Regions from separate parts of the Sphaerisporangium sp. NPDC088356 genome, predicted to be linked through region 3. Evidence: predicted binding sites of a transcription regulator. Region 3 holds the regulator's gene; each other region holds the start of a gene.

Region 1 (7,851 bases), on a different contig from region 3:
GTGCTGTTCGCCGGGGACGATCTGGGCGACCTCGCGGCGTTCGAGGCCGTACGGCTGTCCGGGCTGCCGGGCGTCACCGTGTGTAGCGCCTCCGTGGAGGTCACCGCGCTCGCCGAGCGCGCGGACCTCGTCGTGGACGGCCCGGCCGGGGTCGCGGCGCTGTTGTCGGCACTGGCCGACGCGGTCGCGGAGAGAAGCCCGCGCGGGCACTGACCGAGGCCTCTGGCGCGCGCGGGCACTGACCGAGGCCTCAGGTGCGCGGGCACTTACCGAGGCATCAGGCGGGGGTCGTCGCGGGCGGTCGCGAGAGTGCGATGCCGGCGATCGCGAGGGCTATCAGCAACGGGACAACGAGGAACGCCATGCGGGTGCCGAAGCCGTCGGCGAGGGCGCCCAGCGCGAACGGCCCGACGCCGACGGCGACCCCGGTCCAGATGGAGGCCGCCGCGCTCGCCTGGGCGGCCCGGCCGCCCGACATGGCGAGGACCCTGGCGAGACCCAGCGGGAACTGCACCGCGATGCCGAGCCCGCTCAGGACCAGGCCCGCGTACGAGATCACCGGATGGGCGCTGAACCAGAAGACCGACCAGCCCGTCAGGGTCACCACGAGGGCGCCGGACAGCATGCGCGTCGGGTCCATGCGGAGGGCCAGCCGCCCGGTCGCGAACCTGCCCACGGCGATGCCGGCGGTGAACGCGGTGAGCCCGGTGGCCGCCGCCGCCGCGGTCATGCCCGTCTGGTCGGCCAGCAGCTTGGCGGCCCAGACGTTGAAGAGGAACTCCATGGCCACCAGGCAGAACAGCACCCCGCAGGCGGCGTGGAAGCGCCAGCCGTAGGGGGCGTCCGCGGCGCGGGTGGGGCCGGCCTCCGGGTGGTCGCCGGCCGTCGGGAGGGCCGGCACCCACACCCGGCCCATCAACGCGAGCAGGAGCAGCGCCGCGATGGGCGTGATGAGGATGCCGGCCCGCCAGCCGAGCGGGGTTCCGGCGAGCACGCTGATGAGGAAGGACACGCCGATGCCGACGGTGACGCCCACCGCGTTGGCCTCGTTGATGGCCGCGGGACCGGCCGCTCGATGGTGGTCGCTCAGCATCGACATGCCCACGTAGAGCGTGATGGAGCCGCCGCCGCTCGCCAGGCCGAACCCGAGCAGGGTGACGGGCAGCGCCGTTGTGAGCGCGACCAGCACGACGCCGCAGGCCATCACGGCCAGGCCCAGCCAGGTGGCCCGGCGCCTGCCGACCTTGGAGACCAGGCGCGGCATGGCGATGCCGCTGATGATGCTCCCGACGGCCATGGAGGTGCCGTGCAGCCCCGCGACGGCCTGGGACACCCCCTGGTCGATGCGGAGCAGCGGCAGGGCGGCGGAGAGCCCGTACAGGTAGGTGGAGAAGGTCGCGAGCTGCAGGTAGATGAGCCAGGTCGGACGGTCTCTGGTGAGCCGGGCGCGCGGTCGTGCGGACGTGGTCGAGCTCACTGATCCCCCGTGCCTCGGAACACTCGAACGGTCATGAAGGTACCACCGGACTATTCACAAGGAACGTGCCCAGACGGCAAGGAGTCCGGCACTCGAAAGAGCGGCGTTCCAGGGGCAGGCGACGGGGGTTCACTCGGGCCGGGTGGTCCCGTTTCAGGGGAGCCGGGTCACGAAAGACGGGTCAGCGTTCGAGGGCGGCCAGTTGGTCGGCGAACCAGCGGCTCGGGGGCAGCGCCGTCGCGGCGGCGCGCAGCCGGGTGCCGCGCTTGGCTCGCTCCTCCTCGGGAAGCATCAGCGCTTCGTGCAGGGCGTTCGCGGTGCCGGAGACGTCGTACGGGTTGACCAGGAGAGCGTCGGCGCCGAGCTCGGCCGCGGCGCCCGCCTCCCTCGACAGCACCAGCGCGCAGTGGGGCGAGAGGATCGGGCCCTCCTTGGCGACGAGGTTCATGCCGTCTCGGATGGGGTTCACCAGCAGCACGTCGGCCATGCGGTAGGCGGCGAGGGAGCGGGCGTAGTCGTCGTCCACGTTGAGGATCAGGGGATCCCAGTCCTCGCCGCCGAAGACGTCCTCGATCTCCTTGGCGCAGCGCTGCACGGCCGCGGTGTACTCGCGGTACTCGGGCAGGTCGTGCCGCGACGGGTAGGCGAACGCCAGGTGCACGACCTTGCCGTGCCACTCGGGATGGTCGGTCAGGAACTGCTTGTAGGCCGACAGGCCGCGGACGATGTTCTTCGACAGCTCGGTCCTGTCGATGCGCACGATGAGCTTGCGGTCGCCCACGCGCTCGCGGAGGGCGGTCATGTGCGACTCGACGTCGGGCTCAAGGGCGCGGGCCCACAGCGCGTCGCCGTCGACGCCGAGGGCGTGCACGCCGATGCGCGTGGTCCTGCCCTCGTAGGCGACGGTGCGCTCGACGCGGTCGACCTGGGCGCCGAGCAGGGTCTCGCAGCAGTCCATGAAGGCCGAGGCCCAGCGCGTGGCGAGGAAGCCGGCGTGGTCGGCGCCGAGGATGCCCGACAGCAGCTCGGCGGAGATGTCGTCGGGCAGCAGGGAGAAGTACTCGGGCGGAGCCCACGGGGTGTGGGAGAAGTGGGCGATGCGCAGGTCGGGGCGCTCGACGCGGAGCATCGCCGGGGCGAGGGTCAGGTGGTAGTCCTGGATCATCACGCGGGCGCCGTGCGCGGCCTCCTCGGCCAGTGCGAGGGCGAACGCCGCGTTGTAATCCTGGTAGGACTCCCACTCCCTGCGGAACCGCATGTCGAACTGCGGTGAGTTCGGGATGTCGTAGAGCAGGTGGTTGACGAACCACAGCGTGGAGTTCGCCACGGCGTTGTACGCGCGGTGGAACGTCGCGGGCGGGATGTCGAGCATGCGCACCGGGCCGGTGTCGTAGCCCGCCTGGTCGAGGCGCCCGCTCGGCGCGAGCCGTACGGCGCTGCGGTCGCCGTCGGAGAGCGCGGCGCACACCCAGAGCACGTTGGTGTCCTTGGCGACCTCCGAGAGGCCGGAGACCATGCCGCCTCCGCCCCTGCGCATGGTCAGCGCACCGTCGTCGGCAAGTGTGAACGACACCGGGCCCCTGTTGGAGGCCAGCAGAACAGTGTTCATCTGCCCATCACCACTCCTCGCCCGCCATGTGGCGGTGGTCCCTCGCCGTTCATCTCCGCTGTGATGCGCACCCGGCCGCGGATTAAATTAATTTAACGCTCCCAATAAGATGGGCTGATGGTCCGGTCGAGGCAAAGTGCAGACCGTCGAGGGGAGCTCCGGCATGGCGCTTGACGAGACGACCGAAGAGCTGGCCCGCGCCGCCGCCCAAGGTGACCACCGCTCCCTCGGAGAGCTCCTCCGCCGCATCGAGCCCGACGTGCTCCGCCACTGCGCGAGGCTCCTGCCCTACCACCAGGACGCGGAGGAGGCTTGCCAGGATACGTTGCTGGCCGTCGCCCGCAATATCGGAAGGTTCGAAGGGCGGGCACGTTTTTCCACCTGGTTGCATATCGTCACCGCCAACTGCGCGCGCACTACCTACCGCACGCTGAAACGCCGGGGCGCGGAGCAGACCTCCGAGGAGCTTCCGGACATGCGCGCCGACCCGCGCAGGGTGAGCGTCATCGCGGGCTCGCGGCTCGACCTGCTCGACGCCATGGAGGCCCTGGAGGCCGACAAGCCCGACCTGGCGCAGGCGCTGGTGCTGCGCGACATCTGCCAGCTCGACTACAACGAGGTCGCCGAGCAGCTCGGCATCCCCCTGGGCACCGCCAAATCGCGCATCCACCAGGCCCGCAAGTATGTGCAGGCGGCTCTCGGCGACGCCTACAAGTGATAGTCGCGATCCCACCGCGCGGTCACTCCGATCGTGTGGTGATGATACTTGTTCGTCTCGATTGGTGAGACGATCGACCGGGCCCGCTGGCGGGCAAGGTACAGTTCTTTTGTCCTGCCTGTAACATCGGCGGGATCACAACTTCATATTGCTCATCCAGAGGGGTGGAGGGACCGGCCCTGCGAAGCCCCGGCAACCCTCCCGGCTGTGGTCACACGCGTCTCCGAATGGCGCGGCAACCGACCAGAAGACCAGCCGGGACAGGTGCCAATTCCGGCCCGTGATCAAGGTGGTCCGGGCGAAGATGAGGGAAAGGCCTCGCTTCATGGCGCTCGCAACAGCTGAGACAACGACCACACTCGACTTCGGCCCCGCCGTCGCGCTCTCCTGCCGCGAATGTGGCACTCGCTACGACCTCGGACCGATCTTCGCCTGTATCGAGTGTTTCGGGCCACTCGAAGTGGCTTACACCTGGGACACCCCCGACGCCGGTCGCACCTCGGTGACCCGCCGGCAGATCGAGTCGGGCCCGCAGAACATCTGGCGTTACCGCTCGCTTCTCCCGGTGCCCGCCGACGTCATCTCCAAGCCCAACCTGGCGCCCGGCTGGACCAAGCTGGTCAAGGCCGACAACCTCGCCCGTGAGCTGGGGATCCGCAGCCTGCACGTCAAGGACGACTCCGGGAACCCGACCCACTCCTTCAAGGACCGGGTCGTCGCGATCGCCCTTGAGGCGGCACGCAACTTCGGTTTCCACACCCTGTCGTGCTCGTCGACCGGCAACCTCGCGGGCGCCGTCGGCGCCGCCGCGGCACGTGCGGGTCTGGACTCCTGCGTGTTCATCCCGTCGAACCTCGAAGAGGCCAAGATCGTCATGGCCTCGGTGTACGGCGGGCGCCTGGTCGGCATCGAGGGCACCTACGACGAGGTCAACCGCTTCTGCTCGGAGCTCATCGGCGACCCGCTGGGCGACAAGTGGGGCTTCGTCAATGTGAACCTCCGCCCCTACTACGGTGAGGGCTCCAAGACCCTCTCCTACGAGATCGCCGAGCAGCTGGGATGGCGGATCCCCGACCAGATCATCGTGCCGGTGGCCTCGGGCTCCCAGCTCACGAAGATCGACAAGGGCTTCAAGGAACTCATCAAGCTCGGGCTCGTCGACGACAAGCCCTACAAGATCTACGGAGCGCAGGCCGAGGGGTGCTCGCCGGTGTCGTCCGCCTTCAAGGCCGGTCTCGACATCGTCCAGCCGGTCAAGCCGGACACCATCGCCAAGTCGCTCGCCATCGGCAACCCGGCCGACGGGCCGTACGTCCTGGACATCGCCCGCCGCACGGGCGGAGCGGTCGAGGACGTCACGGACGCCGAGGTGGTCGACGCGATCCACCTGCTGGCCCGCACCGAGGGCATCTTCGGTGAGACCGCCGGCGGCGTCACCGTGGGAGTGCTCCGCAAGCTGGTGCGGAACGGCCTCCTGGACCCGGAGGCCGAGACGGTGGTGCTCAACACCGGGGACGGCCTGAAGACCCTCGACGCGGTCTCCGACAAGGCCCGGCCGACCGCGGTCATCCGCCCCTCACTCGACGCATTCCGCACGGCTATCGCCGATAACTCCTGAAAGGTCACGATAAATGAGCGTTTCTGTGCGGATTCCGACGATTCTCCGTACGTACACCGATGGTGCTGCGGAGGTGAACGGTGAAGGCGCGACGCTTCGCGAGGTGTTGCAGAAGCTGGAGTCCGACTTCCCCGGAATCGGCGCCCGCATTCTGGACGAAACGGGCAAGATTCGCCGTTTTGTCAACGTATATGTCGGAGAAGAGGATGTCCGTTTTGTGGACGGTCTTGACACCGCCACCCCGGAGGGCGCGCAGATCTCGGTGATCCCCGCGGTCGCCGGCGGCTGACCCTCAGGCTCCCCTCAACGCCCACGTGTCCCTGGGACGCGTGGGCGTTGGCATGCCCAGGGGGGCCTGGAACGGCCTGACTATCATAATAGAAGTTCTTACTGACTCTTGCGGGTAGTGTAATCCTCAACTAAACCAAGCGCGGGCGGAAAAGTGACGTCCTGCTTACAGCGAACGTCAAGAAGTAGTTTGATGATTGACTCTGTTGCGCCAAGCCTTGCCACAGGTATGGTCGAGAACGATCGACGTGGCCGAGGAGTTCGCATGCGTCTCGGTTCCGAAGGTCACGGGCCTCGCGGAGGAGTGGGTGGGGTCCGGAGCCCAGCAAGAGGAGTCGGAAAGTGGCGCAGGGCACCGTCAAATGGTTTAACGCGGACAAGGGCTACGGCTTCATCGCGGTAGACGGTGGTAAGGACGTGTTTGTCCACTACTCAGCGATCATGTCCGAGGGATACCGGTCCCTTGAGCAGGGTCAGCGGGTGGAGTTCGAGATCACACAGGGCCAGAAGGGTCCACAGGCGGAGTCCGTGCGGACTGTGTGACGACACCGGCCCCGTCCGGTCGTCGACGAAGATCCACTGGTCTCTCTCGGTCAGTAGCCGGAAGGTTCGGTTCGTCATGCAGGAAGACGGGCCGAGCCTTCCGTCATGTCCGTACTTTCCCGCACGTGAGGGCAGGTCCAATATTCGGCATACGGTCAGAGAAATCCTTGTGCCTCCCAGGTCATAGGGGTTGTCGCTTGCACTCGGCAGGGTAGAGTGCTAAACAGTTCGTTGGCACTCTCCTGTCGAGAGTGACAAACCTGGATCGAGGCGATGGGGCCTGGCGGTTCACGGCGACAGGTGTCGTGAAGTCGCGGGGTCTACATGCCGTCGCGGGCGTCGGCTCGATCCGCTGCAAGCCACCCTGTATCTGGGAGGTCTAGCCGTATGGCAGCCAAGATGATCGCGTTTAACGAGGACGCCCGGCGCGGTCTCGAGCGTGGTATGAACCAGCTCGCCGATGCCGTCAAGGTGACCTTGGGTCCCAAGGGCCGCAACGTCGTGCTGGAGAAGAAGTGGGGCGCTCCCACGATCACCAACGACGGCGTCTCGATCGCCAAGGAGATCGAGCTCGAGGACCCTTGGGAGAAGATCGGGGCCGAGCTCGTCAAGGAGGTCGCGAAGAAGACCGACGACGTCGCGGGTGACGGCACCACCACCGCCACCGTGCTCGCCCAGGCGCTCGTGCGCGAGGGCCTGCGCAACGTCGCCGCCGGCGCCAACCCGATGTCCCTGAAGAAGGGCATCGAGGCCGCCGTCGAGCGCGTCAGCGAGGAGCTCTCGAAGCTCGCGAAGGACGTGGAGACCAAGGAGCAGATCGCTTCGACCGCCTCCATCTCCGCCGGCGACACGCAGATCGGCGAGATGATCGCCGAGGCGATGGACAAGGTCGGCAAGGAAGGCGTCATCACCGTCGAGGAGAGCAACGCCTTCGGCCTTGAGCTCGAGCTCACCGAGGGTATGCGCTTCGACAAGGGCTACATCTCCGGTTACTTCGTGACCGACCCGGAGCGGATGGAGGCCGTCCTCGACGACCCCTACATCCTCATCGTCAACTCCAAGGTGTCGGCCAACAAGGACCTGCTTCCGCTGCTCGACAAGGTCGTGCAGGCCGGCAAGCCGCTCGTGATCATCGCTGAGGACGTCGAGGGCGAGGCCCTGGCCACCCTGGTCGTCAACAAGATCCGCGGCCTGTTCAAGTCCGTGGCCGTCAAGGCCCCCGGCTTCGGCGACCGCCGCAAGGCCATGCTCGGCGACATCGCCATCCTCACCGGTGGCCAGGTCATCAGCGAGGACGTGGGCCTCAAGCTCGAGACGGCCACGCTCGACCTGCTCGGCCGCGCGCGCCAGGTCATCGTCACCAAGGACGAGACCACCATCGTCGACGGCGCCGGTGACCCCGAGCAGATCTCCGGCCGGGTCAACCAGATCCGCGCCGAGATCGAGAACACCGACTCCGACTACGACCGCGAGAAGCTCCAGGAGCGCCTCGCCAAGCTGGCCGGCGGCGTCGCCGTCATCAAGGCCGGCGCGGCCACCGAGGTCGAGCTCAAGGAGCGCAAGCACCGCATCGAGGACGCCGTTCGCAACGCGAAGGC
Region 2 (7,851 bases), on a different contig from region 3:
CCATGTACGAGCGCTTCGGGTTCGAGCGCGTCGGCCTGCGCCGCGACTACTACGACGACGGAACCGACGCGATCATGATGATGAGGAAGCTGAGCGTGGAGGACGGGCATGTCTGAGCAACCCCTGGTCCTGGGCATCGAGACCTCGTGTGACGAGACCGGGGTCGGCATCGTCAGGGGCCACACGCTGCTCGCGAACACGGTCGCCTCCAGCGTCGAGGAGCACGCCCGGTACGGCGGCGTCGTGCCCGAGGTGGCCTCACGGGCCCACCTGGAGGCCATGACCCCGACCGTCGAGCGCGCACTCGAACAGGCGGGGCTGCGCTTCTCCGACATCGACGCGGTGGCCGTCACCGCTGGACCGGGCCTCGCGGGCGCGCTGCTCGTGGGCGTCGCCGCCGCCAAGGCGTACGCCATGGGCCTCGGGGTGCCGCTGTACGGCGTCAACCACCTGGCCGCCCACGTGGCGGTCGACCAGCTTGAGCACGGCCCGCTGCCCAAGCCGTCGATCGCGCTGCTCGTCTCGGGCGGCCACTCGTCGCTGCTGCTGGTGCCCGACGTGGCCAAGGACGTCATCTCCCTGGGCTCCACCGTCGACGACGCGGCGGGTGAGGCGTTCGACAAGGTCGCCAGGGTGCTCGGCCTGCCGTTCCCCGGCGGCCCGTACATCGACCGCGCGGCCGTCGATGGCTCGGGCACGGCCGTCGCCTTCCCACGCGGGAAGTACGACGACGGCACGCTGGACTTCTCGTTCTCCGGGCTGAAGACCGCCGTCGCGCGCTGGGTGGAGGCCAGGGAGCGTGCGGGGGAGCCCGTTCCCGTCGCCGACGTGGCCGCGTCCTTCCAGGAGGCCGTCGTCGACGTGCTCACGCGCAAGGCGCTCCAGGCCTGCCGGCAGTACGACGTGGAGGACCTGCTCATCGGGGGCGGGGTGGCCGCGAACTCGCGGCTGCGCGCCCTGGCTCAGGAGCGGTGTGATGCCGCGGGCGTGCGCCTGCGGGTGCCCCGGCCTGGGCTGTGCACCGACAACGGCGCGATGATCGCGGCGCTGGGGTCGGAGCTGGTGGCCTCGGGGGTGAGCCCGTCGCGGCTCGACATCCCCGCCGACTCGTCCCTGCCGGTCACCGCCGTCCACATGTGACGGGTCAGTCCTTGGCGGTGCGGGTGGGGCGGAGCAGGGCCTCGGCCAGGGCCAGCATGGTCTCCTCCAGGGCGCCCAGCCTGCGGGTCAGGTCGTTGTGCGTGGGCTGGATGATCTCGTCCACGGTCTCCGACAGCTGATCGCGGTCGGGGCGCGCCCGTACGAGGTCCATCAGCTCGGTCATGGGCGGCATGGCGTCGGCCAGCCGCTTCTCGATCATGTCGAGCCGCTTGCCCTGGTCGTCGCCCTGGGCGCTGATCAGCTCGCCGACGCGCTTGTGGACCTCGCCCACCTCCAGCAGGCCGGGGAGCTGGCCGACGCGCTGGTTGACGGCCTCCACGCGGTCGTCGACCATCTCCAGCCGCTCGTTGACGCCCTCGAAGCTCTCGTCGACCGTGGCGAAACGCTGATCTTGGGCGCTGAGGCGGCCGTCGACATCGGCGAGCCGCTGGTCGAGCCCGGCCAGGCGGCCGTCGACGCGGGAGTCGGCCGTCTCGATGCGCCCGTCGACGCTCTGGAGCCGGACGTCGACCGTCTCCAGCCTCCCCTCGACGGCCCCTAGGTGGCTGTCCACGCTGTCGAACCGGCCCTCAACGGTGTCGACGCGTCCTTTGAGGTCGCCGAAGTGGCCCTCGACGCCGTCGAACCGCGCCGCGAAGCCCGTCAGATGGCCCTCGACGCCCTCCAGGCGGCCGTCGAAGCCCGCGAGCCGGCCGTCGACGCCGTCGAGGCGGTCGGCGAGCCGGGTCTCGGCGTCGGTCAGCTTGGAGGTCATGCCGTCGACCTTGCCGACAAGCTGCTCGACGGAGCCGGTGAGCCGCTCGATCGCCGAGGCGAGGGTGTCCTCAAGGCCCTCGCTCAGGTCGAGAACGCCGCCTTCGAGCCGCTCGGTGCGCTGGGTGAGGTCGAGCAGCGCCTTGTCGACCCGGGTGAAGCGGCCGCCCGCCGCCTCCATGCTGGAGGTGAGCTGGCCGAGGCGCCTGGTGAGCTCGGCCATGCGGTCGGGCATGGCAAGGCCGCCGTCGAGGACCGCCTGGAGGCGCTTCAGGGACTCGGCGACCCCCTCGCGCACCGTGCCGAGGTCGTTCCACAGGCCGGGCAGCTCGGCGACCGGCCTGACGCGCTCGCTCACCGAGTCGATGCGGTCGACGATGACGGCGACGCGGTCTCCCACCCCGTCGACGCGGTCGCGCACGACCTCCACGTGCTGGGCCAGGCCCTCGGCCCACGCCGGAGGCCGGGTCGCCAGCTCGCCGAGCTGGCCGCCGACGCTTTCGAGGGCGCCGCTCAGGCCGCCCAGCTCGCGCTCGCGGACCTCACGCAGCAACCACTCCATGCCTTCGAGCCGCTGGCGGATCTCGTCGAGCACGGCGCCCTGGGTGCGCTGCTCGTACACGTGGTCCTGTGCCGCCCTCGCCAGGAGCTCGCGCATCCGGTCGGAGATGGCGGTCTGGCTTCCCGCCTGGAGAAGGGTGTGGTTGGAGTGATCCACCGAAAGCTCCTTCACTCGCGGGCGGCCGGCCGCACTGCGGTGGGATTGGTCCGGTTGTCTGGCGTGACGAATAAGGCGGGTCAGCCATCGATCAGGCGAAAATCCCGCGCTGGCCAACTGTAGTCGCTCGGCAGGCGACTTTCGGGGCCGACTTTAAAACTTCGTGATTATCGATGGATTGCCCGAAATGGCCGTTTGTGCAGGTCAGGCAGGTTCGCAAATGAGCGCGAAAGGACGCTCGCCGATGCGGGTAAGAGCCACGACACACGATTTATCGCCAGAAAGGCGCAAATCCTTCCGCAGGCGCTCCAGGTCGACGGCGGAACCGCGTTTCTTGAGGGTCACCGCGCCGATGCGGCGCTCGCGAAGGGCGGTGCGCAGGCGCTTCAGCGAGAACGGCATCGTCTCCAGGACCTCGTACCGCGACGCCCACGGCGTGACGGCGGCGGTGTCGCCGGTGATGTAGGCGATCTGCGGGTCGATCAGGTGGCCGTTCACCAGCGCCGCCACCTCGGCCACCAGATGCGAGCGGATCGCGGCGCCGTCCGGCTCGTACAGGTATCTGGCCACCGGCCCGTGCTCCGCCCGCCCGAGGGACAGGTCGGGGGTGAGCGTCTCGCCGGATGGCAGCATCGTGGCCCTGCGGCCGAGGTCCTCCTCGGAGGGCTGGGCGAGGGCGCCGGTCCACAGGACGGCCTCCTTGACCTCGCCCCGGTAGGAGACCCACTCGGCCTCCGCGCCCGGCGGGATCAGCTCGTACGGGATGCCGGGCGCGACCTTCAGGCACGCGGCCCGTGCCCGTGCGACCATGCCGAGGACCACCGGCCACGGCGGGGAGTACGCCATGGGGTCGAAGACGCGCCTGCCGGTCGACCTCCTGGCCGGGTCGGCGAACAGCACGTCGTACGCCTCCGGCTCGACCTCGGCCGCGTCGGCCGTACGGACCGTGACGCGGTCGCCGAGGCCCAGTGCCACGGCGTTGGCCCGCGCGACCTCCACGGTGAGCGGGTCGAGGTCCACGGCGTCGACCTCGCACCCGGCGCGTGCCATGGCGATCAGGTCGCCACCGATGCCGCAGCAGGCGTCGGCGACCCGCGTGCCCGGCGGGAGCCTGCGGGCGCGGTGGGCGGCCACCTCGGTGCGGGTGGCCTGCTCCAGGCCGTCGGGGGTGAAGTACATGCGGGCGGCGTCGGGGCCGAACTTGACGGCGCCGCGCGCCCGCAGCCGAGCCTGGGTGAGCGCGGCGGAGGTGAGCGAGGCGTCGTAGGTCTTCCTCAGCCGGCTCGCGGCCAGGACCGGGTCGGTGCCGCCGGCCACCGCCTCCACGGCGTCGCCGAGGGCCTTCTGCCCGCGGGGGGTCAGCAACTCGCGGAAGGCGTCGAGGTCCACGTCTCCCGACGCTATCGCGTGCCGGGAGGTCCGAGGGAAGGAGTCGGCAACCTGGCGGACCCGGAGCTCGGACGGACATTTCGGGCGAGTCGCGCCTGGGCCGGCCCCGGTATCTGCACCGGACTGACCAGGGACGGCCTGTCCGTGTTGACTGAGTCGGCGGCCTTGCATACTGTTCAGTGTTGGCACTCGCCTAGTGAGAGTGCCAAGTAAAAATGCGACGAGGCAGGTCTGACACCCGCGACGGCAGGCCGCTGGTCGCCTCTTCAGCTCATCAACACAATCTGAAGGGGAGGTCCGATCGTGACGACCGCCACCAAGGTTCCCGTTAAGCCGCTCGGCGACCGCATTGTGGTCCAGCCGCTTGAAGCCGAGCAGACGACCGCTTCCGGTCTGGTCATCCCAGACACCGCCAAGGAGAAGCCGCAAGAGGGCAAGGTCCTCGCGGTGGGCCCCGGCAACTGGGACGAAGACGGCGAGAAGCGGATTCCGCTCGACGTCAAGGAAGGGGACATCGTCCTCTACAGCAAGTACGGCGGCACCGAGGTCAAGTACGGCGGCGAGGAGTACCTCGTTCTCTCCGCCCGTGACGTTCTCGCGATCATCGAGAAGTAAAGCCCCGGGCGCGCAAGCGACCATCAGTACGGAGCCTTACAAAAAATGCGTGTCAAGCCCCGGGCGCTTCGGCTGAAGCCCCGGGGCTCTGATGCTGAGAGGACCTTAAATGCCGAAGACCCTGGAGTTCGAGGAGGACGCGCGTCGCGCTCTCGAGCGTGGCGTGAACGCCCTCGCGGACGCCGTCAAGGTGACCCTCGGGCCGCGCGGCCGGAACGTCGTCATCGACAAGAAGTTCGGTGCGCCCACCATCACCAACGATGGTGTGACCATCGCCCGTGAGGTGGAGCTCGAGCGCCCGTACGAGAACCTCGGCGCCCAGCTCGCCAAGGAAGTCGCCACCAAGACCAACGACGTCGCCGGTGACGGCACCACCACCGCCACCGTGCTCGCCCAGGCGATGGTCCGCGAGGGCCTGCGCAACGTCGCCGCCGGAGCCTCGCCGCTGTCGCTCAAGCGCGGCATCGACCTGGCCGCCCGCTCGGTCAGCGACCGCCTGCTGGAGCTCGCCCGTCCCGTCGAGGACAAGAAGGAGATCGCCAACGTAGCGACGATCTCCGCCCAGGACGCCAAGATCGGCGAGCTCATCGCCGAGGCGTTCGACAAGGTGGGCAAGGACGGTGTCATCACCGTCGAAGAGTCCAACACCATGGGCCTGGAGCTGGAGTTCACCGAAGGCCTCCAGTTCGACAAGGGTTACCTGTCGCCGTACATGGTGACGGACCCCGAGCGCATGGAGGCGGTCCTCGAGGACGCCTACGTTCTGCTGCACCAGGGCAAGATCTCCTCCATCGCGGAGTTCCTCCCGCTGCTGGAGAAGGTCGCCCAGACCAAGAAGCCGCTCTTCGTGGTGGCGGAGGACGTCGAGGGCGAGGCCCTGGCCGTCCTGGTCACCAACAAGATCCGCGGCACGTTCACCTCGGTCGCCGTCAAGGCGCCCGGCTTCGGTGACCGCCGCAAGGCCATGCTGCAGGACATCGCGATCCTGACCGGTGGCCAGCTGATCTCCGAGGAGCTCGGCCTCAAGCTCGACAACGCGGGCCCCGAGGTGCTGGGCACCGCCCGTCGCATCGTCGTCACCAAGGACGCCACGACCATCGTCGACGGCGCCGGCGATCCCCAGGCGATCCAGGACCGCGTCCGCGAGATCCAGCACGCGATCGAGCAGACCGATTCCGACTGGGACCGTGAGAAGCTCCAGGAGCGCCTCGCCAAGCTGTCCGGGGGCATCTGCATCCTCCGCGTCGGCGCGGCCACCGAGGTGGAGCTCAAGGAGAAGAAGCACCGCCTCGAGGACGCCATCTCCGCGACGCGCGCCGCGATCGAGGAGGGCATCGTCTCCGGCGGTGGCTCCGCGCTCGTGCACCTGTCCAAGGACCTGGACGACCTCGGCCTCACCGGCGACGAGGCGACCGGTGTCGCCATCGTCCGCCGTTCGCTCGTCGAGCCGGCCCGCTGGATCGCCGAGAACGCCGGTCACGAGGGCTACGTCGTCACCGCGAAGATCAGCGACCTGCCCGTGGGTCACGGCCTCAACGCCGCGACCGGCGAGTACGGCGACCTGATCGCCGAGGGCGTCATCGACCCGGTCAAGGTCACCCGCTCGGCCGTGCAGAACGCCGCGTCCATCGCCGGCATGCTGCTCACGACCGAGGTCCTCGTGGTCGACAAGCCCGAGGAGGAGGCTCCGGCCGCCGGGGGGCAGGGTCACGGCCACGGACACGGCCACTGAGCCCGATCATTCGGCCCGGAGTACGGCTCGCGCCTCATGGAGGCGCGGGCCGTACTTTTTTGTTGAATCGATTTTCGCCCCCGTCATTTGCCCGCCGGGGTAAACCGATCCCGACGCCGGGGCGTCCGCGAGACCGCCCCGCGCGCCCTCCGAGCTGCCGCGACATCCAACAAATATCCTCTGAATTCCCTTCGCGAGTGAAATATACAAACACCAAGGTGTTCACTTGATTACTCGCGGTTATCGTCGCGTCAATGTGACCAATCCGTATCCGTTCACTATGACGACATGCGCCATGGTGGCGGGCATCATGCCTAACGTGACCGAGGGACGCGTCGCCGACGCCAAAACTGGGGTAAGGCTTGCGACGAGATCGGACGAGTCCGACCTCAGGGATCTGACGAGCCTTGCCGTACAGGGGGATCGCACCGCGATCGAATCGCTGCTGGGGCAGTTGCGCCCGATGGTGGTTCGCTATTGCCGTGCCCGACTTGGCCGGGTTTCCGGTCATTACCACATTGCCGATGACGTGGCCCAGGAGGTGTGCATCGCGGTGCTGGCCGCGCTGCCGCGCTACCGCGACATGGGGCGCCCGTTCGCCTCGTTCGTCTTCGGCATCGCCTCGCACAAGGTCGCGGACGCGCTTCGCAGCTCTGTGCGCTCGGCCGTGCCCACCCAGGATCTGCCGGACGGCCCCGACCAGGGGCCGGGGCCGGAGGAGACCGTGGTGCGCTACATCGAGGCGGAGCACGCCCGCGCGCTGCTGTCGCGCCTCCCGGAGAACCAGCGAGAGCTGATCATTTTACGGGTGGTGTCGGGACTGTCCGCCGAGGAGACGGGTAACGTACTCGGTATGTCACCAGGTGCGGTTCGCGTCGCCCAGCATCGGGCGCTGGCCAGGCTTCGGGCGATGGCCGACATGGAGTCGATAGCTTGACCGCTGTCCATCCGGCGCGTTCGGTACGAAAACGGGGGTCCGAGACGGATCCCGACGTGCTCAGGACCGACGCGACCATCGACGCGCTCGCCCGCCGTGAGCCGGTCGGCGAGCACGAGGACCGCGCGGTGGGCCTGCTGCGCGCACTGACCGACGACGTCGATCAGTGGCTCTCCTCGGTGTCGATCACACCGTCGACGTAGCCCCTGGCGTACTCCCAGCTGACGTAGTCGACGGGGTCGGGCTCGAAGGCGGGCTCGTGGACCTGGGGCCGCCCGTGGTCGATCATCTGTCGGAGGTTTCCGCGGAGGAGATCCCAGTCGAAATAATGCTGTTCGCCGCATTCGGGGCAGTCGAGCACGAGCCCGAGAACACCCTGTGGCTCCAGCAACGAGCGGAAGACCTCCACATCGGCGAGATCGGTGAGCGCCTCGTCGCGCTCGGCCAAGGTCAGCGGCTCAGAGTCGTCGAGCTCACCCAGCGCCGCGGCGGGGTCGTCAGGGTCTTCCGCGAAGGGGTCGCGGGGGACGTCTTCCAGCACGCATT
Region 3 (7,851 bases):
TGATCTTCGACTCCGTGTACGACACCTACCGCGGCGTCGTCACCTATGTCCGAGTGATCGACGGGCAGCTCTCCAAGCGCGAGCGCACGGTCATGATGTCCACCGGCGGCACCCACGAGACCCTGGAGATCGGCGTCATCTCGCCGGAGCCGGTGCCGTCGGTGTCGCTGGGCGTGGGCGAGGTGGGCTACCTCATCACCGGCGTGAAGGACGTCCGGCAGGCGCGGGTCGGCGACACGGTGACCTCGGCCGCACATCCCGCGGCCGAGCCGCTCGGCGGGTACGACCACCCCCGGCCGATGGTGTACTCCGGCCTCTATCCGATCGACGGCGACGACTATCCCGAGCTGCGCGAGGCCCTCGACAAGCTGCGCCTGAACGACGCGGCCCTGGTCTACGAGCCCGAGACCTCCGCCGCCCTCGGGTTCGGCTTCCGCTGCGGCTTCCTCGGGCTGCTCCACATGGAGATCGTGCGCGAGCGGCTGGAGCGCGAGTTCAACCTCTCGCTGATCTCCACCGCGCCGAACGTCATCTACCGGGTGGTCATGGAGGACGGCAAGGAGCTCGTCGTCACCAACCCGTCGGAGTTCCCGGCCGGCAAGATCGCCGAGATCCACGAGCCGGTGGTGAAGGCGACGCTGCTCTCCCCGTCCGACCACATCGGCGCGATCATGGAGCTCTGCCAGTCCCGCCGCGGCGCGCTGCTCGGCATGGAGTACCTCTCCGAGGACCGCGTGGAGATCCGCTACACGCTGCCGCTCGGCGAGATCATCTTCGACTTCTTCGACCAGCTGAAGTCACGCACGCGGGGGTACGCCTCGCTCGACTACGAGCCCTCGGGCGAGCAGGACGCCGACCTCGTCAAGGTCGACATCCTGCTCCAGGGCGAGGCCGTCGACGCCTTCAGCGCGATCGTCCACCGCGAGAAGGCCTACGCGTACGGCGTCGAGATGGCCAAGAAGCTCAAGGACCTCATTCCCCGGCAGCAGTTCGAGGTGCCGATCCAGGCCGCCATCGGCGCCCGGGTGATCGCCCGCGAGAACATCCGCGCCATCCGCAAGGACGTGCTCGCCAAGTGCTACGGCGGTGACATCAGCCGTAAGCGCAAGCTGCTGGAGAAGCAGAAGGAAGGCAAGAAGCGCATGAAGATGGTGGGCCGGGTCGAGGTGCCGCAGGAGGCCTTCGTCGCCGCGCTCTCCACGGAGGCCCCCGCCGGCGACAAGGCCAAGAAGTAGCCGCGTGGCCGCCTGAGGGCGGCCCGTCCGGGGCACGGGTCCCGGAGCGGCAGACTGGGAGCGTGCCTTCCGTACTTCTCGACGGCGATGCCGTTCCCGCGTCGGGTGAGCTGCCCGCGAGCGCCCACGAGGGCCTCGGCGCGCGGCCGTTCGGCTTCTACGTCCATGTGCCGTTCTGCGTGACCCGCTGCGGCTACTGCGACTTCAACACCTACACCGCCACCGAGCTGGGCCCTGGCGCGTCCCGCGCCGACTACGCCGGCACGGCGATCGAGGAGGTACGGCTGGCGCGCAGGGTGCTCGGGGATGTGGAGCTGCCGGTGGAGACCGTGTTCTTCGGCGGGGGCACGCCGACCCTGCTGCCCGCCGGCGACCTGGTGCGGATCCTGCGGGCCGTGGACGAGGAGTTCGGGCTGGCGGCGGGCGCCGAGGTCACCACCGAGGCCAACCCCGAGTCGGTCGATCCCGCCTACCTCGAAGGGCTGCGGGCCGGCGGGTTCAACCGCGTCAGCTTCGGCATGCAGAGCGCGAAGGAGCACGTGCTGGCCGTCCTCGACCGGCGGCACACCTCCGGCCGTCCGGCGCAGGCCGTACGAGAGGCCCACGACGCGGGCTTCGAGCACGTCAACCTGGACCTGATCTACAGCACGCCGGGGGAGAGCGACGACGACTGGCGGGCCTCGCTGGCGGCGGCGATCGAGGCGGGTCCCGACCACGTCTCGGCCTACTCGCTGATCGTCGAGGAGGGCACCCGGCTGGCCGCGCGGATCCGCAGGGGCGAGCTGCCCATGCCCGACGACGACGTGGCCGCCGACCGGTACGTCATCGCCGACACGATGCTGTCGGAGGCCGGGTTCTCCTGGTACGAGGTGTCCAACTGGGCCACCTCAAAGGAGGCCCGGTGCCGCCACAACCTGCTCTACTGGACCGGCGGCGACTGGTGGGGCGTCGGCCCGGGCGCGCACGGCCACGTGGGCGGCACCCGCTGGTGGAACGTCAAGCATCCGGCGGCCTACGCGTCGCGCCTTGCCACCCGCTCCTCGCCCGCCCACGCGCGCGAGGTGGTCTCCGAGAGCGACCGGCACGTGGAGCGGCTGATGCTGGAGCTGCGGCTCGACTCGGGGTTCCCGCTCGCCGAGATCGGCGTGGACGCCCGTACGGCCGTAGCCCGGGCCCTCGGAGACGGGCTGCTGGAGCCGGAGCCCTTCAGAAGGGGCCTCGCCGTGCTGACGCTGAAGGGACGGTTGCTGGCGGACGCCCTGGTGCGTGACCTGACCTGATCCACGGGCCACCTGCCCCAGCGCCCAGGGCTCAGGGCGACCTGGCCTCACGTGGCCCCGCGCCGACGTGGCCCGCCGGGATCCCGGCGGGCGTGCGGCTCTCAGCCGCTTCAGCTGACGAAGCGGATGTTCATCGGGTAGCGGTAGTTCTCCCCACGGTTCGCCGCCACGGCCGCCATGATCATGAAGATCAGCGAGCCGACCCACACCACCAGCATCAGCAGGATGCCGATGATGAAGAAGGCCAGTACGAAGCACACCGCGTAGGCGATGAACAGCGTGAGCTGGAAGTTGAGCGCCTCGGCCGACTGGTCGCGGACGTAGGGGGACTCGTCTTTCTTGACCAGATACAAGATCAGCGGGCCCATGAACGAGGTGAGCAGGCCGAGCAGGTGGGCCAGCATCGACAGCGTCGTGTCGTCGGTCCCCGGGCGCGGCCCATACCGGCCCGGCACATGCGGCTGCGCCCCATAGGGCACCTGCCCGTACCCCGTCTGCCCGTACCCGGGTTGCCCGTACCCGGGTTGCCCATGACCGGGCTGCCCGTAAGCGGATTGCCCGTACCCTGGCTGCCCGTACCCAGACGACTCGTACGGCGGCTGCCCCTGGCCGGGTTGCCCGTACTCCGGCTGCCCGTAGCCGGGCCGGCCGTGCTCGGGGTCCCGGTCGCTGGGTAAGTCGTCGGGGAGGCGGTCCTGCGGGGTCTCGCTCATGCTTGCTCCTCGGTGGTCACGAAGTCGATCAGTTCCTCGACGCGGCCGAGAAGCTCCGGCTCCAGGTCGGTGAACGTGTGGACGGAGCCGAGGATGCGCCGCCAGGCGTCCGCAGGCTCCAGCCGCCAGCCGAGGGCGTCGATCACGCCCTCCTTCCACGGCACCCCGCGCGGGACCGCCGGCCAGGCCGGGATGCCCACGGCGGAGGGCTTGACCGCCTGCCAGATGTCCACGAACGGGTGCCCGACGACGAGCACCCCCGGCGAGGACACCTGGGCAGCGATACGGCTCTCCTTCGACCCGGGCACCAGGTGGTCGACCAGTACCCCGAGGCGCCGCCCCGGACCGGGCCCGAACTCCTCCACGATCGCCGGGAGGTCGTCGACGCCTTCGAGGTACTCGACGACGACACCCTCCACGCGCAGGTCGTGGCCCCAGATCTTCTCCACCAGGGACGCGTCGTGCACGCCCTCGACGTAGATGCGGCTCTCCCGCGCGACGCGCGCCCGCAGCCCGCCCACGGCGATCGAGCCGGACGCGCTGCGCGCCGGGCCCTTGGCCGTGGCCGGAGCCGGGCGCACGAGCGTCACCGGCTTGCCGTCGAGGAGGAACGCGGCGGGCGCGAGCGGGAACACCCGTCGCCGCCCGAACCGGTCCTCCAGCGTGACGGCCTCCTTGTCACAGGCCACCACCGCCCCGCAGAAGCCGCCTTCCGCGTCCTCCACCACGAGGTCGGGCTCGGCGGCGACCTGCGGGATCTTCCCGCGTAGCGGCCTCCGCCAGTCTCCGGCCAGAACGTCCCGTCCGTAGTCCCGCATAACTGGGCACGCTAGCAAAGATCACGCTCCGGGCGGCGGGCCTGCCAGGGAAGCATGCTCGCCAGGGGAGTTGGGACGCGGGAGCCTGGTGGTCGCGTCGTTCAGCCGAGGGGCGTTCTCACTCATGAAGCCCGAGTCTGGGCGGGCCGACTTGCCGCCCGATAGCAAGCGACTTGTCGCTGACCGGGTGAGGTCCTGAGGATGGGTTATCGCACCCTGTCGGCCGGAGCCGTACACTTGGCACTCGGGAACACAGAGTGCCAGACCAGCCGTTTATGCAGGCACGAACGCAGGGCAGGGAGGTGAGCACGTTGCTCGATGAGCGTAAGCTCGCAGTTCTGCGCGCCGTTGTCGAGGACTACGTGTCCACCAACGAGCCGGTCGGGTCGAAAGCGCTCGCGGAGCGGCACAATTTGGGCGTCTCTCCGGCCACCGTGCGCAACGACATGGCCGTGCTCGAGGAGCAGGGTTACATCACGCAGCCCCACACCAGCGCGGGCCGCGTGCCCACCGACAAGGGTTACCGGTTGTTCGTCGACCGGCTGTCCCAGATCAAGCCGCTGTCCGGCGCCGAGCGCCGGGCGATCGAGACCTTCCTCGCGGGCGCCGTCGACCTCGACGACGTCGTCACCCGCACGGTGCGGCTGCTCGCGCAGTTGACTCGGCAGGTCGCCGTGGTGCAGTATCCATCGCTGATCCGTTCCACGGTCCGGCACGTCGAGCTCGTGCCGCTGGCCGAGCGGCGGATCATGCTGGTGCTGATCACCAACACCGGGCGGGTCGAGCAGCGAGTCGTCGACCTTCCCGATGTGGTGGAGGACGACCGGATCGCGCATCTGCGGGCGGTGCTCAACGCCTGCCTCGACGGATGCCGCCTCAACCGGGTGCCCGAGACGGTGGCCGATCTGCACGACCGGCTTCCCGAGGAGGACCGGCCGGTGGCGACCACGATCCTGTCCGTTCTCCTGGAGACCCTGGTCGACCGGCATGACGAGAAGATCGTCTTCGCCGGGGCCGCCAACCTCGCCGGCGACTTCAGCGTCGGCCTGCGCGAGGTCCTGGAGGCGCTGGAGGAGCAGGTCGTGCTCATGCGGCTGCTCGGCGAGGCGAGCGACTCGGCCGCGCTCACCGTGCGGATCGGCTCGGAGAATCCTTACTCCGGGCTACACGGCACCTCGATCGTCGCCGCCGGATACGGTTCGGGCGACAATGAACTGGCTCGGCTCGGAGTGCTGGGCCCGACGCGAATGGACTACCCGGTGACTATGGGAGCGGTGCGCGCAGTGGCACGCTATGTCGGCCAGATCCTGGCGGGGTCCTAGGTGGCCCGCGACTATTACGGCATCCTCGGGGTCCGCCGTGACGCCGGCCAGGATGAGATCAAGAAGGCGTATCGCCGCCTCGCGCGCGAGCTTCATCCCGACATCAACCCCGATCCCGAGACGCAGGAGCGCTTCAAGGAGATCAACCAGGCGTACGAGGTCCTGTCGGACCCGAACAAGCGCCAGATGTTCGATCTCGGAGCCGATCCCTTCGGCGGCGGTGGCGGCGGGCCGGGAGCCGGCGCGGCCGGTTTCGGCGCGGGCTTCCCGTTCAGCGACATCATGGACGCCTTCTTCGGCGGCGGCGGCGGGTCTCGCGGGCCCCGGTCCCGGGCGAGGCGCGGGCGCAACGCGACGATCCGCGTAGAGCTCGACCTGGCGGAGTCCGCGTTCGGCACCACGCGCGAGCTGGTGGTCGACACCGCCGTGCTCTGCGAGGTCTGCCAGGGGTCGGGCGCCGCGTCCGGCACCCACCCCGACACCTGCGACATGTGCCATGGCCGCGGCGAGATCTCCCAGGTCACCCGGTCGTTCCTCGGCCAGGTCATGACCGCCCGCCCCTGTCCGCAGTGCGGCGGGTTCGGCTCGATCATCCAGCATCCCTGCCAGGAGTGCTCCGGCGACGGGCGGGTTCGCACCCGCCGCACGATCAAGGTGCGCATCCCGGCCGGCGTCGAGGACGGCACCCACATCCAGCTCGCCGGAGAGGGCGAGGTCGGCCCCGGCGGCGGCCCGCCCGGAGACCTGTTCCTGGAGATCGTCGAGCGGCCTCACGAGATCTTCGAGCGACGTGGCGACGACCTGCACTGCACGGTGCAGATCCCGATGACGGCGGCGGCGCTCGGCACGATCCTGACCGTGGAGACGCTCGACGGCGCCGAGGAGATCGACGTGCGGCCGGGCACCCAGGCCGGTCACGTCCTCCCGCTGTACGGGCGCGGCATCCAGCGGCTCAACGAGACCGGCCGCGGCGACCTGCTGATCCACGTGAACGTGGAGACGCCCACGCGCCTCGACCCGGCCCAGGAGGAGCTCCTCAAGGAGCTGTCCAAGCTGCGCGGAGAGGAGCGCCCGCCCGGCAAGTTCGCCCCCGGGCAGCAGGGCTTCTTCTCCCGCCTCAGGGACGCCTTCAACGGTCGCTGACCCCAGGGGGACGCTTCACCGGCATGGGCCCCGTGGTTCGCGGAGTTCGCGCGCGCGTGGCTAAGGTTTGCGGGTGAGCGTCCCCGTCTTCCTCGCCGACGACCTGTCCGGTCAGGAGATCGTCCTTTCCGGCCCCGAGGGGCGGCACGCCGCCACCGTGCGAAGGTTGCGCGCCGGCGAGCGCGTCGACCTGACCGACGGCAAGGGCGCGGTCGCCGAGTGCGTCGTGAGAGACGTCGGCAGGGACTCGCTCCGGTTGGAGGTGCTCGGCCGCCACATGGTGCCCGCGCCGGCCCCGCGCCTGGTGGTCGTCCAGGGCCTGCCCAAGGGCGACAGGGGCGAGCTTGCGGTCGAGATGATGACCGAGGCCGGGGTCGACGTCATCGTCCCCTGGGCCGCCGCCCGGTGCGTCACCCAGTGGAAGGGCGAACGCGCGGGCAAGGCGCTGGCCCGCTGGCGCTCCACCGCGAGGGAGGCCGGCAAGCAGGCCCGGCGGTTCCACCTGCCGGAGGTCACGGAGCAGGCCACGACGGCCGAGGTGGCGGCTCTGCTGCGGGGCGCGGCGGTCGCGGCCGTGCTCCACGAGGAGGCCGCCGAGCCGCTGTCCCACCTTGAGCTTCCGGCGGCCGGCGACATCGTGACGGTGGTCGGCCCCGAAGGCGGGATCACCGGCGAGGAGGTCGAGCGGTTCAGGGAGGCGGGCGCCACGACGGCCCTGCTGGGCCCCACCGTGCTGCGCACCTCCACGGCCGGTGTGGCCGCCGCCGCGGTTCTGCTCACCCGCTCCGGCCGCTGGTGACCCGGCTTCCTGTCCGGTGACCTGATTTCGTGCGGCTCGGCCCTGTCCGGAACCGCCCGGCTCGTTGGTGACACGCCGAAAGGCCGGACTCCTTGGAGTCCGGCCTTTCGGAGAGCGCCTAGTTCTGGGGCGCCGCCGACTCGGTGTCCGTCGTCATCTGCGGAGTCATCGTGGGCGGCGGCGGATCCGTGGGCGTGGGAGAGCACGTCTGGCAAGGGTCCGGGGTCGGGTCCGCCGTCGGCTTCGTGGTCGGCTTGGCGGTCGGCTTGGCGGTCGGCTTGGCGGTGGTCTTCGTCGGCGTGGGGGTGGGGGGCCTCGAACTGGGGGGCGCCGGCTTGGTGGTCCCCTCCGGCTGGGAGTCGCCCGTGCCCGAGGGGCAGGGCCGCTCCGGCTCCGGCTCGTCCACCGTCGTCGGCACCGGGACGGCGCAGTCGTTGCCCGGAGAGCTCGTCGGGGCCGGCGTCGGCGTCATGAGCGGCGTCGTGGTGCCGCTGGGGCTTTGCGCGGCGCGCTGGGTGCCGCCGGCCGAGGGCTGGACGCC
Region 4 (7,851 bases), on a different contig from region 3:
TGCGGGCGGCGCCGGACTCGTCGATATGGGTCAGCTCACTCACAGCGGGATCACCTCCACGACCGTACCCTCGGGCAGGCCGGTGACGTCCTCGGGTACCACGATCAGGGCGTTCGCTCCCGCGAGCGCCGCGAGCTGGTGGGACCCCTGCCCGTGCACGGGGGTCACCACGGCGCCCCCGCTCGCCGTGCTGAGCACTCCGCGCAGGAAAGAACGCCTGCCCGCCGGAGAGCGCACCGCCGCCGTCGTCGTCGCGGTCACGGTGGCCAGAGGCCCGGCGGGCACGCCGCGCATCCTGGCGAGCGCGGGCTTCACGTACAGCACGAACGAGACGTACGAGGAGACGGGATTGCCGGGCAACGTGAAGATCGGCACCTGGCGGTCGCCCAGCAGGCCGAAGCCCTGGGGCATGCCCGGCTGCATGGCGACCTTCTCGAACTTGACCGTTCCCAGCGGCGACAGCGCCTCCTTGACGGGCTCGTACGCGCCCATCGAGATGCCGCCTGTGGTGATCACGGCGTCGGCCTCGTCCAGAAGGCCGTGCAGTGTGGCGAAGAACTCGTCGGGATCGTCGCCGACGGCGCTCCTGCGGAACGCCACCCCACCGGCCTGCTGGACGGCCGCGACCATGGTGAAGCTGTTGGACTCCCAGATCTGCCCGTGCCCCAGCGGCCTGCCCGGCTCGACCAGCTCGGCCCCGGTGGACAGCACCACCACGCGCGGGCGCGGATGGGCGAGGACCGTACGCCGCCCGACCCCGGCGAGGATGCCGAGCTGGGGCGGACCGATCATGGTGCCCGCGGCCAGCACGAGATCTCCGGCCTGGACGTCCTCGCCCGACCTGCGGATGGCGTTGCCCGGGGCGGCGGGCCGACTGATCGTGACCTTGACGGTGCCCCCGTCGGTCCATTCGACGGGGACCACCGCGTCGGCGCCCTCCGGCACGGGCGCCCCGGTCATGATGCGCGTGACCGACCCCCGCTCGACCGCTCGCGAAGCGGTGTCGCCGGCCGCCACGTCGACGGTCACCGGCAGCACCACGGGATCGTCGCCGGTCGCCCCCGCGACATCCCCGGCATAAACGGCATAGCCGTCCATGGCGGAGTTGTCGAAGGGCGGCAGCGCGACCGGCGAGGTGACGTCCTCGGCCAGGGTGGAGCCGAGCGCCTCCTCCAGATCGAGCTCGATCGGATCGAGCGGGCGTACCGCGCCGAGGATCTCGGCCAGATGGGCGTCAACCGTTTTCATCTCATCCACCAACCCGTGGAGGTTTCACCGCGTCGAACGGTCCGCGGAGGCCGAGGTCCCGCGAGCCTTCACTCAGGGATCTCGTCGAGGAACTCGCGCAGCCACGAGATGAACTCAGGCGCGAGGTCGGGACGGTCCGCCGCGAACTGCACGACGGTGCGAAGGTAGTCGATCTTGTTGCCGGTGTCGTAACGGCGCCCGCGGAACAGCACGCCGTGCACCGGACCGCCCTCATCCGTCGAACGGCCGGCGAGCTCCAGCAGCGCGTCGGTGAGCTGGATCTCCCCGCCACGCCCGGGAGCGGTGTTCTCCAGCACCTCGAACACGGCAGGGTCGATGACATAACGCCCGATGACCGCCCAATTGGAGGGGGCGTCCTCGGGCGCGGGCTTCTCCACCAGGCCGGTGACGCGGACCACGTCGTCCTCGGAGGTCGGCGAGATCTCCGCGCAGCCGTACAGGGAGACCTGCTCCCGCGGGACCTCCATCAGCGCGACGACGCTGCCGCCGTAGGTGTCGCGCACCTCGATCATGCGCTTCAGCAGGTGGTCACGGTAGTCGATGAGGTCGTCACCCAGCAGGCAGGCGAACGGGTGGTTGCCGACATGCTGCTTCGCGCACAGGACCGCGTGCCCGAGGCCCTTGGGCTCGCCCTGCCGCACATAGTGGAAGGTGGCGATCTCCACCGGCTCCAGAACCTGCGAGAGCCGCTCGGAGTCTCCCTTGGCGGCGAGCACCTCCTCCAGCTCGTACGCCCGGTCGAAGTGGTCCTCGATGGAACGCTTGTTCCGGCCTGTCACCATGAGGAGGTCGAGGAGCCCGACCGAGACCGCCTCTTCGACGACATACTGGATGGCCGGCTTGTCGACGATCGGCAGCATCTCTTTGGGGGTCGCCTTGGTCGCCGGCAGGAATCGCGTACCGAGACCGGCGGCGGGGATGACGACTTTCGTCACTGGATCGTAGTCAGCCATGGATGCACCTTAATGGAGGGCCGAGTGGACAAAGCGGAGCTGCGCCGGAGGATCGTCGCCGCACGAGCAGGGCTCTCCGATCCGCGCGGCTCGGCGACCGCGATCAGGGAAACGCTACTCGACCAGCCCTGGGTCCAGATGGCCGGGCTGGTGGCGTGCTACTGGTCGATGGGCACCGAGCCGGCGACCCAGGGCCTGGTGTTCGCCCTTTGGAAGCACGGCGCCACGGTGATCCTGCCCGTGCTGAAACCGGACAACGATCTCGACTGGGCGGTCTACGACGGGCCCGACTCGATGGCCCCGGGGCCGCGCGGCGTCATGGAGCCCGTGGACACGCGGCGGGGCGTGGACACCATCCGTACGGCAGCGCTGGTGATCGTGCCCGCGCTGGCCGTCGATCCGTCCAGCGGGGTGAGGCTCGGGCGCGGCGGCGGCTCCTACGACCGGGCGCTGGCGCGGGTCGGGCCGAACGTACCGACGGTCGCGCTGCTCCACGAGGGCGAGCTGATCGAAGGCATCCCCTCGGAGCCCCACGATCAGGCCGTCTCGATGGCGGCGCTCCCGTCGGGAATCATCGCTTTCTGACGCGAACCGTGGTGGTCAGGGCAGGATCGTCAGGTCGTTCAGGCCGCCGCTGTCCTTGAAGTACTGCTCCAGGGTGTCTTCCCTGACCGCCTCGAAGAACGACACCCCGGCCTTCCTGTCGAGGCGTACGACGCTGGCGCCCTTGACGGTGGCGGTGCCGATCGTGGGGATCGTGGTGGAGTCGACGGTGTCCGGCCGGATGTCTCTCAGCTCCAGCGCGAGATCGCGCAGTGTGCTCAATGTCACGCCCGAGTCGACGCTGACCGCCTGCGTGAGCGCTTCGAGGAAGGCGTTCAGCTTGAACGGATCGGTCAGCAGCTCCTTGCTGATGATCTTGTGCCCCATCGCCCCGATGAACGCCTGCTGCCGCTTGATCCGGTCGAAGTCGCCGCCCGGCAGGTTGTAGCGCTGCCGGACGAACAGCAGCGCCTTCTCGCCCTGCAGGTGCACCTGGCCCTGCGGCCAGGTGATCTTGTTCATCGGGTCGTACACCTTGCGGGACACGTAGACGTCGACGCCGCCGATCACCTCGGTCATGGCGACGAACCCCTGGAAGTCGAGCGCCGCGAAGTGGTCGATACGCACCTTGGTGAGGTCCTCGACCGTTTTGATCAGCAGCTTCGGGCCACCGAAGGCGTACGCTGCGTTGATCTTGTTGTTTCCGTGCCCGGGGATGCGGACATAAGAGTCGCGGGGGATGCCGATGAGGGTGAGCCGATCCCGGCCGGCCGGGACATGGACGATCATGATCGTGTCGGCCCGCTGGTTGCCCGACTCGCCCGGCCGCTTGTCCGACCCGATGAGCAGCCAGTTCTGCGCGTCTCCGACTGCCTTGGCCGGGCGCCCCGCGTCCTCGGGAAACGCTCCAGGGATGCGCTCGATGTTGCCGTTCAGCGTGATCTGACGCTCCATCACCAGCGCGAACCCCGCCGCGAACACCATGGCGAATATGAGCCCCGTGACGATCAGCATCCGGCGCAGCAGGCGCCGCTTCTTGGGCGGCTTCGCCGGGACGGCCTCCTCGCCACCGGCGGAATCATCCTTCCTCGTGTTCTCAAGAACCGGGGAAGTCTCGTCGGTCACTGCCGTCACCTGATACCCGTCGATTAGCGCCTCTGTGTCGCGTGTGACGGTAGCTCATAGCAGTTCATCGTGGTAGAGGGCTATACGAATAGGACACAATGGACGGAAAACGCGAGTGGGGGGCCGGTGAACCTGAATATCTGGTTGCTCCTCGCATCCGTCGTCGTCATCGCCGCCATCGCCTCCGTACGGGTGGCCCACCGCACGGGACTGCCGAGCCTGCTGATCTATCTCGCGATCGGCCTCCTGGTCGGCGAGGCGGGGCTGGGCGTCCAGTTCGAGAACGCGCAACTCGCCCAGCAGATCGGCCTCGCCGCCCTCGCCGTCATCCTGGCCGAAGGCGGCCTCACCACGAACTGGCAGCACGTCCGCCGGGCCGTACCGACCGCGCTCGTGCTCGCCACGGTAGGCGTGGCCGTGAGCATCATCGCCCTCGCGGCGGCCGTGCACTGGCTGCTGCGCATGGACTGGCGTACGGCCCTGCTGCTCGGAGCCATCCTCGCCTCGACCGACGCGGCGGCGGTGTTCTCCGTACTGCGCCGCCTGCGCCTCCCCCAGCGCCTGTCCGGCATCCTTGAGGCCGAGTCCGGCTTCAACGACGCGCCCACAGTGATCGTCGTCGCCATGCTCAGCCAGGTGAACACGCCCCTGCCGAGTGTGGGGCACGTCGTCTTGGACGCCCTGTTCGAGCTGGCGGTCGGGTGCGCGGTGGGCCTCGGGGTCGGCCCTCTGGGGGGCTACGCCCTGCGCAGGGTGGCTCTGCCGTCGTCCGGCCTCTACCCCATCGCCGTGCTCGCCCTCGCGTTCGTGGCCTACAGCGGCGCGGCCCTCCTGCACGGAAGCGGCTTCCTCGCGGTGTACCTGGCGACGCTGGTCCTCGGCAACACGCGACTGCCGCACCGGGCCGCGACCCGGGGCTTCGCCGAGGGGGCCGCGTGGCTGGCGCAGATCGGCCTGTTCGTCATGCTGGGCATCCTCGCCAGCCCGCACGAGCTGCCCGCCACCGTCGTACCCGGCCTGATCGCCGGCCTCGTCCTGCTGCTGTTCGCACGCCCGCTGTCCGTCGTGCTCTCGGCGCTGATCGTACGGCTGGCGCGTCTGGACCGGCTCTCCTGGCGCGAACAGGCGTTCCTGTCATGGGCGGGACTACGCGGGGCGGTGCCCATCGTGCTCGCCACCATCCCGTGGGCGACCGGGCTCATCGGCGCCAAGGGGGTGTTCAACGAGGTCTTCGTCATCGTGATGGTCTTCACGATGGTGCAGGGGCCGACGCTGCCGTTCCTCGCGCGGATCCTGCGGGTCAACGCCCTCGACGAGGCCCGTGACCTGGGCGTGGAGGCGGCTCCGCTCGAAGAGCTCAACGCCGACCTGCTGCAGATCACCATCCCGCCGGGCTCCGGGCTGCACGGAGTCGAAATCTTCGAACTCCGCCTGCCGTCGGACGCGGCCGTCACGATGGTCGTACGTGAGGGCCGCTCCTTCGTCCCCGAGGGCTCCACGCGCCTGCGGGCGGAGGACCAGCTTCTGGTGGTCACCACGGCCGCATACAGGCAGACCGTCGAACGCCGCCTCCGAGCGGTCAGCCGCCGAGGCAAACTGGCAGGCTGGTACGGCGAACGCGGCGAGTGACCCCAGACGCCTTTGACGGCGGCCGGCACGGAACTTTCACGGGGCACCCCACACTGCTTGTGGCGGGGATTAGAACCTGTCTGGGTGGCGTTTAGCCTAATCGGCTGCGTACCATTAGCAGTCGCATCGGTAGAGTGCCAGTCTGCGTGAGTCATACTCGGCGTGAATCATACGAGGAGGAGTGCGTGCCCACCTACCAGTACGCCTGTACCGCTTGCGGTGAAGGGCTCGAGGTCGTCCAGAGATTCAGCGACGACGCGCTGACCACGTGCCCGAGCTGCGAGGGCCAGCTGCGCAAGGTGTTCTCGGCCGTCGGCATCGTCTTCAAGGGCTCCGGCTTCTATCGGACGGACAACCGCTCGTCCACCAACTCCGGGGTCTCGTCTTCCACCAGTTCACCGGCCTCATCCGGTTCCTCTGGTTCCAGCGGCTCCGGGGACTCCGGCGGCTCCGACTCCGGAACCACCGCCTCGGCCAAGAAGGAGCCCGCTGCGGCGAGTTCTTCCGCGTCCGCGAGCAGCTCGGCCGCCTGACGACGCCCAGGGTTGTACGGCTCCCACAGGCCGTACAACCTTCATGGACACCTGTCCCGGCCCCATGCGCAGACCCGGGTCATCGCTTGCGGGTCATCTCCGCGACCGCACACGTTGCCGGCGACCCGCGAGGGCGCGCAACGGTGTGTGCGGGCGCCGGTACTCACGCCGCTCAACGTGCCACGATCTTCGTATCCCTGGCCATTTCCCACTAGGGTTATCCACAGGTCTCGGCTCTCGTCTCTTCTGCCCGGGGCCGGGGCGCTAGTGTCTGCGCCATGGTCATGAGAGCGGACATCGGGGTCATCGGCGGTTCAGGGTTCTACTCCCTCCTCGATGATGCCGAAGAGATCGACGTCGCCACGCCGTATGGGCCGCCGAGCGACACCATCACTGTCGGCCACATCGGCTCGCGCGCGGTCGCGTTCGTGCCCCGCCACGGCCGCGATCACCGATTTCCTCCCCATCGCATCCCCTACCGGGCGAACCTCTGGGCTCTTCGCTCCCTCGGCGTGCGCCAAGTGCTGGCGCCGAGCGCCGTCGGGTCCCTTCGCGTTCAGTACGGCCCGGGCACCCTTGTGATCCCTGACCAGCTCGTCGATCGCACGTCGGGCCGGGTGCAGACCTATTACGACGCGAACGGCGCGGTCCACGTCCCCTTCGCCGATCCCTATTGCCCAGTTGGCAGAGCTCTGTCCTATTCGAAGGCCGAGGCCGAGGGCTGGAGTGCCGTCGACGGTGGCACTCTCGTCGTCATCGAAGGGCCCCGCTTCTCCACCAGGGCGGAGTCACGCTGGTTCACCTCTAACGGCTGGTCGATCGTCGGCATGACCGGCTACCCCGAGGCCGTTCTCGCCCGCGAGCTGGCCCTCTGTTACACCACGCTGGCCCTCGTCACCGATCACGACGCCGGGGTCGACGCGGGCGAGGGCGTCACCCAGGACGAAGTCTTCGCGTTCTTCGCCGCCAACAGCGAGCGCATGCGCACGCTCGTCGGCTCGGTGGCCGTCGAGCTGCCCACGGAACGCACCTGCCCCTGCGGCGACGCGCTGAACGGCATCGACCTCCCCTTCGAACTCCCCTAGGCCCAGACCCACGAGCCTGTCCTCACCCCAGACCCCGCAACCCCTTGCTCCGCGTTCCAGTCCCGCGCCGTGAGCACTTGCTGCCATGCCCTGGGCCCTAGCAGCCATTTCTCACAGGCAACCCTCGCCGCAGGAGACACCAATGCGGGCCGCACTTCGTGTAGTTCGGACACTCAATCGCCGACGCCGGCTCATGGCCGTCGTCCTCGCGGCCATGGCTGCGGGAAGCGTGGGCCTGGCCATGCGTCCGGTCCCCGCCACCGAGGTCCTGGCCGCCGCTCGCGACCTCAGGCCTGGCACGCTGGCAGCGCCAGATCTGACGGTGGTGCGCATCCCGGAAGCCGCCGTGCCCGACGGCGCGCTCCGCCCGGGAGCGCCCGTCGCCGGACGTGTCCTGGCTGCCCCGGCCCGGCGCGGCGAGCCTCTCACCGACTTACGCCTGCTCGGACCTGCCCTGGTCGACGCCTACGGTCCCGGCATGGTCGCCACGCCCGTACGCATCACGGACGCCGGTGCGGCACGCCTGCTTCGCGTAGGCGATGTCATCGACGTGATCGCAGCCGCGGCCCAGTGGGACGAAGCCCGGCTCGATCCGCGCACGGCCACGGTGGCCCAGGCCGTCACCGTCATCGCCCTGCCACGCGCGACCGCCTCGGCGGACTCCATGACGGAAAGCGGCGCTCTGGTCGTTCTGGCCACCACACTGGAGCAGGC

Evidence for each region. Region 3 encodes HrcA, which represses chaperone genes, less so after heat shock. Its sites were predicted from a motif close to TTGGCACTCTCNNNNNGAGAGTGCCAA; they were not measured.
Region 1: a site for HrcA is predicted at 6,485-6,511, ahead of groL (chaperonin GroEL). Genes of this name have one in related genera too.
Region 2: a site for HrcA is predicted at 4,204-4,230, ahead of groES (co-chaperone GroES). Genes of this name have one in related genera too.
Region 4: a site for HrcA is predicted at 5,634-5,660, ahead of AB0O34_RS29235 (FmdB family zinc ribbon protein). Genes of this name have one in related genera too.

The regions. Positions count from the first base shown of each region.
Region 1 is NZ_JBFBIK010000009.1:1,204-9,054, forward strand. It holds gene otsB (trehalose-phosphatase) at 1-213, shown strand, start outside; gene AB0O34_RS05795 (MFS transporter) at 278-1,531, opposite strand; gene AB0O34_RS05800 (trehalose-6-phosphate synthase) at 1,659-3,086, opposite strand; gene AB0O34_RS05805 (RNA polymerase sigma factor) at 3,250-3,804, shown strand; SAM riboswitch class I at 3,954-4,115, shown strand; gene thrC (threonine synthase) at 4,130-5,422, shown strand; gene AB0O34_RS05815 (MoaD/ThiS family protein) at 5,436-5,711, shown strand; gene AB0O34_RS05820 (cold-shock protein) at 6,053-6,253, shown strand; gene groL (chaperonin GroEL) at 6,641-7,851, shown strand, end outside.
Region 2 is NZ_JBFBIK010000041.1:886-8,736, reverse strand. It holds gene rimI (ribosomal protein S18-alanine N-acetyltransferase) at 1-116, shown strand, start outside; gene tsaD (tRNA (adenosine(37)-N6)-threonylcarbamoyltransferase complex transferase subunit TsaD) at 109-1,140, shown strand; gene AB0O34_RS17405 (hypothetical protein) at 1,145-2,632, opposite strand; gene AB0O34_RS17400 (class I SAM-dependent methyltransferase) at 2,837-4,021, opposite strand; gene groES (co-chaperone GroES) at 4,322-4,636, shown strand; gene groL (chaperonin GroEL) at 4,746-6,368, shown strand; gene AB0O34_RS17385 (sigma-70 family RNA polymerase sigma factor) at 6,679-7,305, shown strand; gene AB0O34_RS17380 (hypothetical protein) at 7,362-7,508, shown strand; gene AB0O34_RS17375 (DUF5319 domain-containing protein) at 7,469-7,846, opposite strand.
Region 3 is NZ_JBFBIK010000054.1:15,561-23,411, forward strand. It holds gene lepA (translation elongation factor 4) at 1-1,235, shown strand, start outside; gene hemW (radical SAM family heme chaperone HemW) at 1,298-2,515, shown strand; gene AB0O34_RS20735 (DUF4870 domain-containing protein) at 2,626-3,228, opposite strand; gene AB0O34_RS20740 (DUF3097 domain-containing protein) at 3,225-4,046, opposite strand; gene hrcA (heat-inducible transcriptional repressor HrcA) at 4,358-5,368, shown strand; gene dnaJ (molecular chaperone DnaJ) at 5,369-6,511, shown strand; gene AB0O34_RS20755 (16S rRNA (uracil(1498)-N(3))-methyltransferase) at 6,585-7,310, shown strand; gene AB0O34_RS20760 (hypothetical protein) at 7,429-7,851, opposite strand, start outside.
Region 4 is NZ_JBFBIK010000109.1:7,012-14,862, reverse strand. It holds gene moaC (cyclic pyranopterin monophosphate synthase MoaC) at 1-43, opposite strand, end outside; gene glp (gephyrin-like molybdotransferase Glp) at 40-1,248, opposite strand; gene galU (UTP--glucose-1-phosphate uridylyltransferase GalU) at 1,317-2,222, opposite strand; gene AB0O34_RS29250 (5-formyltetrahydrofolate cyclo-ligase) at 2,247-2,807, shown strand; gene AB0O34_RS29245 (LCP family protein) at 2,823-3,890, opposite strand; gene AB0O34_RS29240 (potassium/proton antiporter) at 4,017-5,519, shown strand; gene AB0O34_RS29235 (FmdB family zinc ribbon protein) at 5,705-6,052, shown strand; gene AB0O34_RS29230 (S-methyl-5'-thioadenosine phosphorylase) at 6,331-7,137, shown strand; gene AB0O34_RS29225 (RcpC/CpaB family pilus assembly protein) at 7,331-7,851, shown strand, end outside.